Regions from separate parts of the Rhodococcus huquni genome, predicted to be linked through region 2. Evidence: riboswitches for the same ligand, from Rfam matches in the RefSeq annotation. Region 2 holds a riboswitch; the other holds the start of a gene.
What was found. Region 2 has a riboswitch for cobalamin ahead of ACZI8R_RS04840 (FecCD family ABC transporter permease). Riboswitches for the same ligand answer to the same signal wherever they lie in the genome.
Positions count from the first base shown of each region.

Region 1 (5,756 bases), on a different contig from region 2:
CCGGTTCCCCGGACGAGCGGATGCTGGGGCGCCTGGCCAACGAGTACGGGATCGACGTCATGACCGGTCACGCCGGTTCGGCGACGATCTTCGACTCCAACTGCATGCACGGGTCGAACGGCAACATCACGCCGTTCGCTCGGTCGAACCTGTTCATCGTCTTCAACAGCATCGAGAACACGCCGGTGGAGCCTTTCTCCGCCAAGAACCCCCGGCCAAGCTATCTCGGCAGCAGGGACTTCACCACGGTCCGCTGACCTGCACCACCGTCAGGTTTTAGAACACCTGTTCGATGACTGGGGTATGCTCTTGGCATGCTCCAGTCATCGTTGTTCGACGACGCCGCGTTGGGCGCGCAGGTAGGCGCACTGTGCGGCTCGACACGTCGAATCTCGCTGAGTCATGGGGCGTGGGTCGACACGCTGCCCGGATGGCTCACCGGCTCCGAGCAGTTGTTCGACCGACTCGTCACCGGAACTCCTTGGCGGGCGGAACGTCGAAAGATGTACGACCGCGTCGTCGACGTTCCGAGGTTGGTGCGGTTCTATCGAGAAGGTGAGCCGTTGCCGGATTCGTTTCTGAACGACTGCCGCGACGCGCTGTCCAATCATTACGCAGTCGAATTGGGAGAACGGTTCGCCACGGCGGGGCTGTGCTTCTACCGAGACGGATCCGACAGCGTCGCGTGGCACGGTGACGACACCGGGCGAAGCCGCGCCGAAGACACGATGGTCGCCATCGTGTCGCTCGGCGCCGCGCGGCCGCTCATGCTCCGGCCACGCGGCGGCGGTAGTTCCGTCAAGTTCACTGTCGGACACGGCGATCTACTGGTCATGGGTGGATCCTGCCAACGAACGTGGGAGCACTGCATACCCAAGAGCAGTCGGCCGACAGGTCCGCGAATCAGCGTCCAATTCCGCACCAGAGGCGTTCGGTAGGCTCCGTCGAATTATCCGCGCCTCTTCGCCACTGCGGCCGCGAGCCGCTCCAACTGCGTAGCAGTGGTGTCCCAATCGAGGCAGGCATCGGTGATCGACTTGCCGTACTCGAGTTCGTTCGAACGCCCCAGCGTGAGGTCTTGGCGTCCCGCTTCGAGGAAGCTTTCGAGCATGACTCCCACAACGCCCTTCTCGCCGTTCTCGATTCGTTCGGCGAGGTCCGTCACCACGTCCACCTGCTTTTCGTGGTTCTTGGAGCTGTTTCCGTGGCTGGCGTCCACCACCATCCGCTCGGGCAGGTTCGCCTTACGCAGCCGCGCAGTCGTGTCCGCGACCGTCTCGGCGTCGTAGTTCGGTCCCTGCGTGCCGCCGCGCAGAATGACATGGCAGTCGGGGTTGCCGGCTGTCTTCACCAGTGCAGCATGGCCGTCGAGATCGGTTCCGGGGAACACGTGACTGGCCGCGGCAGCCCGCGATCCGTCGACGGCGACCTGTACATCACCCTCGGTCGAGTTCTTGATTCCCACCGGCATCGACAGCGCACTGCACAACTGGCGGTGTACCTGACTCGCCGCGGTGCGCGCCCCGATGGCGCCGTACGACACGAGGTCCGCAATGTACTGCGGCAGAATCGGATCGAGGAACTCACAGCCGACCGGAAGTCCGAGACCCGAGATGTCGAGTAGCAGTTTGCGTCCGATCCGCAGACCGCTGTCGATGTCGAAGGTCCCGTCGAGGTGAGGGTCGTTGAGCAGGCCCTTCCACCCCAACGTGGTGCGCGGCTTCTCGAAGTACACCCGCATGACGATGTGCAGGTCGTCGCGAAGTTCCTCCGCCTTCGAAGCGAGAAGGCGCGCGTAGTCCATGGCGGCTGCCGGATCGTGCACCGAGCACGGGCCGACCACGACCAGCAGACGGTCGTCTTCGCCGTTCAGGATGTCGACGGTGTTCGCGCGACCCGTTCGGACCGTTGCGGACGCGACGTCGTCCGGGCGCAGTTCTTCCCGCACGACGGATGGCGGCACGAGCGGACTGAGCGAGACAGTTCGCTGACTGTCGAGTGAGTTGTCGAGAGTGAGGGACATGGTGTCGGTTTCCTGTTCCGACCGACCCTCGAAGAATTCGAAGAGCTCCGACGAGCCGGTCTGCGATCCGGCTCGTGGGGTGGGAGGTCAGCGCGTGGTTACACCGACCGACCCACCCGGGGCCGGCCTGCTAAACCAGAAATATGCGCGCTGCATGCCGACCAGACTAACCACTTGTCCGGTTCGGCGCCAATGGGGCGGCTTCGCCGCCTGTGAGTGGCTAGCGAGTCCAGACACTCGCAGACCGCGCACGGGGCCGAAGGCCGTATGCTGGGGCCTGCAGCTGGTTCGCCCGGTGCGGTCGTGAGGAGCCCCGAAGACCACACTCGGCGTCGAAGCGCGTAGTCGCCCGCAAACGGTGACGCGCGTGAGAGGGAATCCGGTGAAATTCCGGAACTGTCCCGCAGCGGTGAGCAGGAACGACCGCCGTCACCACGCACTGGGCATCAGCCTGGGAAGCGACGGCCATTAGGTCCGATGTCGTCACATCGGCTGCCTGTGAGTCCGAAGACCTGCCGACTGTGTCGGGCACGCCGTGCCCGACGGTTCACTGCCTCGTGGATTGGGCGTGTAGACCTCCGCGCTTACTGCAAGAACCCAGGGCTCGAGAGGTGTACCCGCTTGCCGGTGGTGTCCCATACCGCTACGCAACTGGAGAATTTCGTGACACTTTCATTCACCGCGACCGTGCTGGGCTCCCCTCGCATCGGTCCGAACCGTGAACTCAAGAAGGCCGTCGAGGGCTACTGGGCGGGCAAGGTCGACGCAGCCGCCCTCGAGTCGGTGGCTGCCGACCTCCGCGCTCGTAACTGGACCGAGCTGCGCGACGCCGGCCTCGATTCGATACCGATCAACACGTTCTCGTACTACGACCACGTGCTCGATACCGCCGCCATGCTCGGCGCGCTGCCCGAGCGGGTTGCCGGTATCGAGACTGCGCTCGACCGGTATTTCGCCGCTGCACGCGGCAACGACACCGTCGCACCCCTCGAGATGACCAAGTGGTTCGACACCAACTACCACTACCTCGTTCCGGAAATTTCGCCGACCACCACGTTCTCGCTGGATCCGTCCAAGGTGCTCGCCGAGCTCGAAGAGGCACGTGCGCTGGATATTCCGGCTCGCCCGGTGATCGTCGGCCCCGTGACGTTCCTACTTCTCTCGAAGTCCGTCGGGGCCGATGCGCCGCTACTCGACCGCATCGACGAACTTCTGCCGCTGTACGCCGAACTGCTCGCGCTCCTCGCCGAGAACGGCGCTCAATGGGTGCAGATCGACGAACCTGCACTCGTCGCGGACCGCACGGCCGAGGAGATCGCAATCGCCAAGCGGGTATACGACTCGCTTTCGGGACTCGAACAACGCCCCGCAATCCTCGTGGCGTCCTACTTCGGTGGTCTCGGCGATGCTCTTCCCGCTCTCGCCGCCACCGGAATCGAAGGATTGGCAGTCGATCTCGTGACAGGCGCCGACTCACTGGGGTCCGTGCCGGAGCTGACTCGCAAGCACATCGTCGCCGGGGTGGTCGACGGGCGCAACGTCTGGCGTACGGACCTGGAGAAGGCACTTTCCACCGTCGGCACTCTTCTCGGGTCCACGGGCACGCTCGCGGTATCGACGTCGTGCTCCTTGCTCCACGTCCCGTACACGCTCGATGCCGAGACGGGAATCGACAAGGCGCTGCGCTCGTGGTTGGCGTTCGGCACTGAGAAGGTACGCGAGGTGGTTGCCCTCGGCACCGCGCTCACGAAGGGCCGGGAGAGCGTCGAGGACGAGTTCGCGCTGGCGCGGGCTGCCGCCTCGACACGAAACAGCGATCCGCGTCTGCACGACGCCGACCTGCGGAGCCGTCTGGCAGACATCGTCGAATCCGATGCGGGTCGCAGTCCGGCTGCCCAGCGACGTGAAGCTCAGGCCGCGTTGAACCTGCCCCTTCTCCCGACCACGACGATCGGGTCCTACCCGCAGACGACCAAGATCAGGGTGGCGCGCGCCGCCCTGCGCAAGGGCGAGATCGACCAGGCCGAGTACTTGTCGCGGATGCGCGCGGAGATCGCCGACGTCGTTGCATTGCAGGAGAAGCTGGACATCGACGTCCTGGTACACGGCGAGCCAGAGCGCAACGACATGGTTCAGTACTTCGCCGAGCAGTTGGACGGGTTCTTCGCAACGGCGAACGGCTGGGTCCAGTCGTACGGAAGCCGCTGTGTCCGTCCGCCGATCCTCTACGGCGATGTGCGCCGACCGAGCGCCATGACCACCTCGTGGATCACGTACGCGCAGAGCCTCACCGATCGTCCTGTCAAGGGAATGCTCACCGGGCCGGTGACCATTCTGGCGTGGTCCTTCGTGCGTGACGATCAACCGCTGGCGGACTCCGCCGATCAGGTCGCTCTCGCCATCCGCGAGGAAACGGTGGATCTTCAGGAAGCGGGCGTCAAGATCGTCCAGGTGGACGAACCCGCACTGCGCGAACTGCTCCCACTACGTGCGGCGCACCAACCCGCGTACCTGGACTGGTCGGTGGGATCGTTCCGCCTCGCAACGTCCGGCGTGGCCGACGAGACGCAGATCCACACGCACCTGTGCTACTCGGAGTTCGGCGAGGTCATCGACGCCATCGCCAAGCTGGACGCGGACGTGACATCGATCGAGGCCGCCCGTTCGCACATGGAGGTGCTCGACGATCTCAATGCCGTGGGCTTCGATCTCGGGGTCGGCCCCGGCGTGTACGACATCCACTCTCCGCGGGTGCCGAGCGTGGACGAGATCGCAGCGTCGCTGCGTGAAGCACTGAAGGCCGTTCCGGTGGAACGGCTGTGGGTCAACCCAGACTGCGGCCTGAAGACGCGAGGGTCTGCCGAAGTCGAGGCGTCACTGCGCAACCTGGTCGACGCGGCAAAGTTGGTCCGCGCCGAGCTGTAAGCGGCTCCGCCGCCTGTGAGTGGTCAGCGAGTCCCTGATTCGGAAACGAGCGGGACTCGCTGACCATTCACTGGGCCGAAGGCCCTATCCGACGGCGAGATCGAGCTCGTCGTCCGCCACACCGACGCTGACGCGCCCGCCCTCGACCAACACATCGTCGAGAATCAGATCGGCGATCCGGTCGTCGACGGCGCGCTGGATGGAGCGCCGCAGCGGACGGGCACCGAACTCGGGCTGATGCCCGTGTTCCGCTATCCAGTCGACCGCCTCGTTGCTGAACTCGATCTCGATACCCTTGGACTCGAGCCGCTTTCGGCTGTCCTCCAGCAGCAGATCGGTGATTCGATGAAGCTGCTGATCGTCCAGCTTGCGGAAGATCACGATCTCGTCGATACGGTTCAGGAACTCCGGACGCATCGCCTCACGCAGACGTGCCATCACCCGATCACGCAGCGGCTTCTCCGCCGCCTCCGCATTTCCGGTGACGAAGCCGAGGCCGCCCGCCTTGCTCGAGATGATGTCCGACCCGAGGTTGCTGGTCATGATCAGCACGGCGTTCTTGAAGTCCACCGTCCGACCCTGACCGTCGGTGAGACGTCCGTCGTCGAGAACCTGCAGCAGGGTGTTGAACACGTCCGGGTGCGCCTTCTCGATCTCGTCGAGAAGGATCACGGAGTACGGGTTGCGCCGCACCTGTTCGGTGAGCTGCCCGGCCTCGCCGTAGCCGACGTATCCGGGAGGGGCACCGACGAGACGGCTCACCGTGTGGCGCTCACCGAACTCGCTCATGTCGAGTCGGAGCATCTTG
Region 1 covers NZ_JBUYWE010000005.1:285,293-291,048, reverse strand. The annotation lists gene thpD (ectoine hydroxylase) at 1-257, shown strand, start outside; gene ACZI8R_RS12545 (alpha-ketoglutarate-dependent dioxygenase AlkB) at 315-938, shown strand; gene ACZI8R_RS12540 (3-deoxy-7-phosphoheptulonate synthase) at 950-2,023, opposite strand; cobalamin riboswitch at 2,363-2,557, shown strand; gene metE (5-methyltetrahydropteroyltriglutamate--homocysteine S-methyltransferase) at 2,687-4,948, shown strand; gene ACZI8R_RS12530 (ATP-dependent Clp protease ATP-binding subunit) at 5,033-5,756, opposite strand, start outside.
Region 1: another riboswitch for cobalamin. It lies ahead of metE (5-methyltetrahydropteroyltriglutamate--homocysteine S-methyltransferase); the one in region 2 lies ahead of ACZI8R_RS04840 (FecCD family ABC transporter permease).

Region 2 (5,756 bases):
GAGGATCATGGGGTAGTCGTCGTCCGGCATCTCGGCGGGCGGCATGTGCGGGCGGGGGAAGAACGCGGCCTTACGCGAAGGCGTGGCAAACGCCAACCGTGGAGGCGGCCCATCGGTGCCGGGCAGCAGGTTCTGACTCACCCCGTCGTTGAGGTAGCGGATGGGGTTGCGGTCGTCGTCCTTGCCCGGCGGGCTCGGCCACTGCACCGGGGTCTTTCGCAGCCTCGCATAGCTGACCCCACGAAGGTCGTAGCCGGTCTTGGGATTCGATGCACGCGTGATCTCCTCGAACACCTCCTCCGACGAGGCGTAGGTGAAGGCCTTCGCGTATCCCATCTCGCACGCGACTGCGGCGATGATCTGCCAGTCGGGCATCGCCTCTCCCACCGGATCCACCGCCTGCTGCAGCAGCGTGAGATTGCGCTCCGAATTGATCATCACCGACTCGGACTCGGCCCACAGTGCGCCCGGCAGCATGATGTCGGCGTACCCGTTGGTCTCGGTGTCGACGAAGACGTCCTGAGTGATCACCAACTCTGCCGCTTCGAGCCCTTCGATGACGGTGCGCCGGTTGGCCACCGTGGCAACGGGATTGGTGCAGATGATCCAGCAGGCCTTGATCTCCTTGGCCACCATCTGCTCGAACATGTCGATCGTGCCGCTGCCCACCTCGGTCCGGAGCGTCCCGGACGGGAGGTTCCACACATCCTCGACGAAGGCACGGTCCTCGTCCACCAGCACCGACCGCTGCCCGGGCAGGCCGGGGCCCATATAGCCCATCTCTCGACCACCCATCGCGTTCGGCTGCCCGGTCAGCGAGAAGGGTCCGCTCCCTGGGCGGCAGATGGCGCCGGTCGCGAGGTGGAGGTTGCAGATGGCATTGGTGTTCCAGGTGCCGTGGGTGCTCTGGTTGAGGCCCATCGTCCAGCACGTCATCCACTCCGCGGCTTCGCCGATCCACCGCGCCGCCGAGCGGATGTCATCCGCTGCGATTCCCGTGATCTCGGCGACTCGGTCGGGGGAGTAGTCCTCGAGGAACGTGGGCATGACGTCCCACCCCTCGGTGAACTCTGCAATGAAATCCGGATCGGTGTGGCCGTTCTTCACCAACTCGTGCAACAGTCCGTTGAGCAGGGCCAGATCGGTTCCCGGGTTGATCTGCATGAACAGATCGGCCTTGTCGGCGGTCGCGTTGCGGCGCGGATCGACGACGATCAGCTTCGCCCCCACCTTCACCCGGTCGAGGAGCCGAAGAAACAGGATCGGGTGGCAGTCGGCCATGTTGGCGCCGATGACGAAGAAGACGTCTGCCTTGTCGAAATCCTGGTAGGACCCGGGCGGGCCGTCCGCGCCGAGGGACTGCTTGTAGCCGGTGCCGGCACTGGCCATGCACAAGCGCGAATTGGACTCGATCTGGTTGGTTCCGACGAACCCCTTCGCCAGTTTGTTGATCAGGTACTGCGCCTCGATGGACATCTGACCGGACACGTAGAAGGAGAGTGCGTCCGGGCCATGCTCGTCGAGAATGCCCTTCAATCGGTGCGCGGTATCCCGAATCGCCTGCCGGGCCGGCACTGCGAGAGGTTGTTCCCCTCGCCGCTCTCGAACGTAGCCGGACTCCATTCGCCCATCGGCCGCCAGCATCTCCGCACTGGTGGCCCCCTTGGTGCACAAACGCCCGAAGTTGGTCGGGTGCGTCTTGTCACCGGCAGCCTTGAGGACCTTGCGCCGACCGGTCTCCGGGTCGGTCTCCACCTCGAGGACCATCCCGCAGCCGACACCGCAGTACGAGCAGGCAGTCTTCACCGTGGACGTACCGGCTTTCTGCTGCATCGACGCGCTCCTCACCTGCCCGGCATGCGCCACCCAGAGGCGGCGCGCGGCCTGTATCAATGCTGCAGGCGCGCGTGTTTCGTCGGGATTAACCCAGGTGAGGGTTCGATGACGTCTCGAGCACCGAACTCGCGTCGTTGCGGTGAGGGCTGGTCACGCGTTGCGTGTCAGGACCCGAGCGGGGCCCCGACCGTGAACGGCGCACCGAACGGATCGCGAATCTCAGCGGTACGTCCGTAGGGCATGTCGGCGGCGTCCTCCGCCTGACCGCCCTGCTCGCGGGCTACGGCAACGGCACGGTCGGCGTCCTCGACCTGGAACAAGGTGCCCCACGAAGACGGAGGGGCATCCGGAACGCCCATGATTCCACCGATCTCGTGGCCGTCCGGCCTACGCAGGAAAGTGAAGTCCACGTCACCCAGGTCGTCGTTTCCGTCCAGCGTGAAGTCGAACACGGTGGAGTAGAACTCCCGGGCGGGGCCGGGGTTCGGGGTCACGAGGTCGTTGCGGAGCAACGCACCGGGCTCGTTGACCAATGCGCAGCCCACGTGGTCCTTCCCTTGCCACAAACCGAACTGGCCCCCGGAAGGATCGACGATGATCGCCATGCGACCGAAGTTCATCACATCCATGGCGTCGACCAGCACGTTCCCGCCTGCCTCCCGGACACGAGCCAAGCTGGCGTCGACGTCGTCGGTGGCGAGGTAGACGTTCCACCAGAAGTCCTTGGCATCGGGATCCGGATTGGGCATGAGCGCGGCCACGTCTTTTCCGCGCAGCCGACACATCGTGTATCGACCCGTCTCCTCAGTGCCGACGTCGAACTCCCAGCCGAAGAGGGCGCCGTAGAAGGAGATGGCCTTGTCCAGATCAGGAATGCCTAGATCGAGCCATGTCGGTGTGCCGAGCGGTTGATTGGTGGTGACTTCACTCATCGCTACTGCTCCCGTGCTTGTCGGTGTGCTGCATAGTGGGGCGTGCCCGGTCGGCGCCGATCTCAACCGATCCGCCTACGACGGTAGGCCGGGGGTACGACACGGATCCGGTGTTACAGTCCTCGACGCGTTGGTTTCCGTCGGCTTTCGGCCGTCGGATCGTAAGAGGGAATCCGGTTCGAATCCGGAACTGCCCCGCAGCGGTATGTGGAAACGACCGTGGTCATCAGCACTGAGTCCGCTCGACTCGGGAAGCGACCACCAGTAGGTGCCTGCCCGAGTTCTCGGGAGGCGTGTCGACGAGTCCGAAGACCTGCCACCGCGGCCGCGCCACCGGCGTGGTCGCTTGTCGACTTCGTGGGACACAGTTGACGAGAGATGCGGACGGTGTCGTTCGTGTGTCTTCGCTCGCGGGTGCCCGGATGTGGTCAGGCAGTACTCGATCACATCAGGAAGAGCCGACGAATGCGCAGAACCTCAGTGGCCGCACTGACGGTCGCGTCCCTCGCCGCACTGTTCGTGGTTTCACTGTTCGCCCTGATGCTCGGAACGGCGCACATAGCGTGGACGGACGTCTGTCACATCGTCTGGGCGGAGATCACGGGCGGCGACATCGCTGCGGCCGACGTTCCGAACTACCGCATCATCGTCGATACGCGGCTGCCCCGCGTCCTGCTGGCCATCCTCGTGGGTGCCGGTCTGAGTGCTGTCGGGCTGGTAGTTCAAGCCATGGTGCGGAACGCGTTGGCCGACCCGTACGTCCTCGGAATCTCGTCCGGCGCATCCGTGGGTGCCACGTCGGTGGTCCTGTTCGGCACGTTCGGCGTGCTCGGTATCTACGCCTTGTCCACCGCTGCCTTCGTCGGTGCCCTCGCAGCAACCCTGCTCGTCTACCTCATGGCACGCTCGGCCGCCGGCCTCGTCCCCTTGCGACTCGTACTCACCGGCACTGTGCTGGGGTACGGGTTCTCGGCGATCACGACGGTGCTGGTCTTCCTCGCCCCGCACGGCGACGGCGCTCGCAGTGTGATGTTCTGGCTGCTCGGGAGCCTTTCGGCGGCGAGGTGGGAGCTGGTGCCACTGGCCGCGATAGTGACCACGGTCGGCCTCGCCGCGATCGCCTGGTCCGCCCGACACCTCAATGCACTGTCGATGGGAGACGAAGTCAGCGCCGCCCTCGGCCTCGACGCATCGAAGTTTCGAATCATGCTTTTCGTCGTCGCGGCCGCGATGACGGGCTGCTTCGTCTCGATCTGCGGCGCCGTGGGTTTCGTCGGCTTGGTCGTGCCTCACGTTGCCCGAATCCTCGTTGGCGCGGACCACACGCGGTTGATCGTCGTGACTCCGATCCTCGGCGCAGTCTTCCTCGTCACCGCGGACCTGCTGGCTCGAACCGTTGTTCCGCCACAAGAACTTCCGCTCGGCGCGATCACCGCCGCCGTCGGCGTTCCGGTGTTCATCGCACTCATGCGGCGTCGCGGCGCACTGATGGGAGCAAACTGATGCGCGTCGACTACCACGACGTCGAGGTCTCGATCGGCGGCCGAGCGATCGTGCAGGACGTCACCTTGACCGTCCCTTCGGGTGATTTCATCGGAATCGTCGGACCCAACGGCAGTGGCAAGTCGACTCTGCTGCGGTGCCTGTACCGGGCGCTGTCCCCGTCCTCGGGAACAGTCTCGGTCGACGGCAGCGACAACCGAGCAATCAGTATGCGGGACAATGCCCGTCAAGTGGCTGCACTGACCCAGGAAGCTCCGCTTCACTTCGATTTCACCGCTGCCGAAATAGTCGCCACCGGCCGCCTGCCGCACGGTGGAACCTTCACGCGAGACCGGGCGAACGATCGACGCGTCTGCGCCGAAGCAACCGCCATGGCGGGTGCCGACGACCTGACGGAACGGACGTTCTCGTCACTGTCGGGTGGAGAACGCCAACGCGTCCTCATCGCCCGCGCGTTCGCACAGGAACCGAACGTCCTCGTACTCGACGAGCCCACGAACCATCTCGACGTCCACCACCAATACGCCGTGCTCACCGCAGCCCGCACGCTCGGTGTCACCGCCATCGCCGCGCTGCACGATCTGAATCTCGCAGCACAGTATTGCGATCGCATCTTCGTGCTCGGCGCCGGACGTCTCGTCTGCTCAGGCACTCCCCACGACGTGATCACTCCCGAAGTACTGCGTCGCCACTTCACGATCGGCGGCCACATCGTCACCCACCCGAGACTGGGTGTGCCCCAGATCATCTTCGACGAGAAAGAGGGCCCATGAGCCGACACATCCGGACATGGACGACTGCTGTGGCAGTGGCACTGACGGTGAGCGCCTGTGGCGCCGAGCTCGAAGCTGCGCCACCGGTCGAGGGCGAGACCGTGACCGTCACCAACTGCGGCGATCCATTGACGGTCACCGGCATTCCCGAGCGCGTGGTCACCAACGACACCGGCATCACCGAGATGATGCTTGCGCTCGGCCTCGCCGACCGGATTGCCGGTCGCACCGGGTATCCCGGCAAGGAACGTGACATCGATACCTCACCGTGGAAATCGGAGTTCGAGAGCACCCCCGACATCGGTGATGCCTTCACCAGGGAAGTCGTACAAGCGGCCGACCCCGACTTCGTCTTCGCCGGATGGAATTACGGTTTCAAGGAAGCGACCGGCCTCACCCCGGACTGGGTTCGTGAAATCGGGGCAACTCCTTACCAACTCACCGAGGCGTGCCGCCAGCCCGGCACCACCCAGCGCGGAATCATGGACCCGCTCGATGCCCTGTACGCGGACCTCGAGAACCTCGGCGACATCTTCGGTGTGCGCGAACGCGCGGACCAACTGGTCGCGGACTACCGATCCCAGGTTGCCGCCGCCAACGCGACGGTCCCCGCTGATGTCGAACCAGCACGCGTGTTCCTCTTCGACAGCGCCACACCCGAACCGTTCACCTCCGGCCACACTGCCGCGCCCTCGCAGATCATCCGCGAAGC
Region 2 covers NZ_JBUYWE010000002.1:270,162-275,917, forward strand. The annotation lists gene ACZI8R_RS04830 (bifunctional nitrate reductase/sulfite reductase flavoprotein subunit alpha) at 1-1,833, opposite strand, end outside; gene ACZI8R_RS04835 (VOC family protein) at 2,001-2,768, opposite strand; cobalamin riboswitch at 2,883-3,103, shown strand; gene ACZI8R_RS04840 (FecCD family ABC transporter permease) at 3,234-4,271, shown strand; gene ACZI8R_RS04845 (ABC transporter ATP-binding protein) at 4,271-5,044, shown strand; gene ACZI8R_RS04850 (ABC transporter substrate-binding protein) at 5,041-5,756, shown strand, end outside.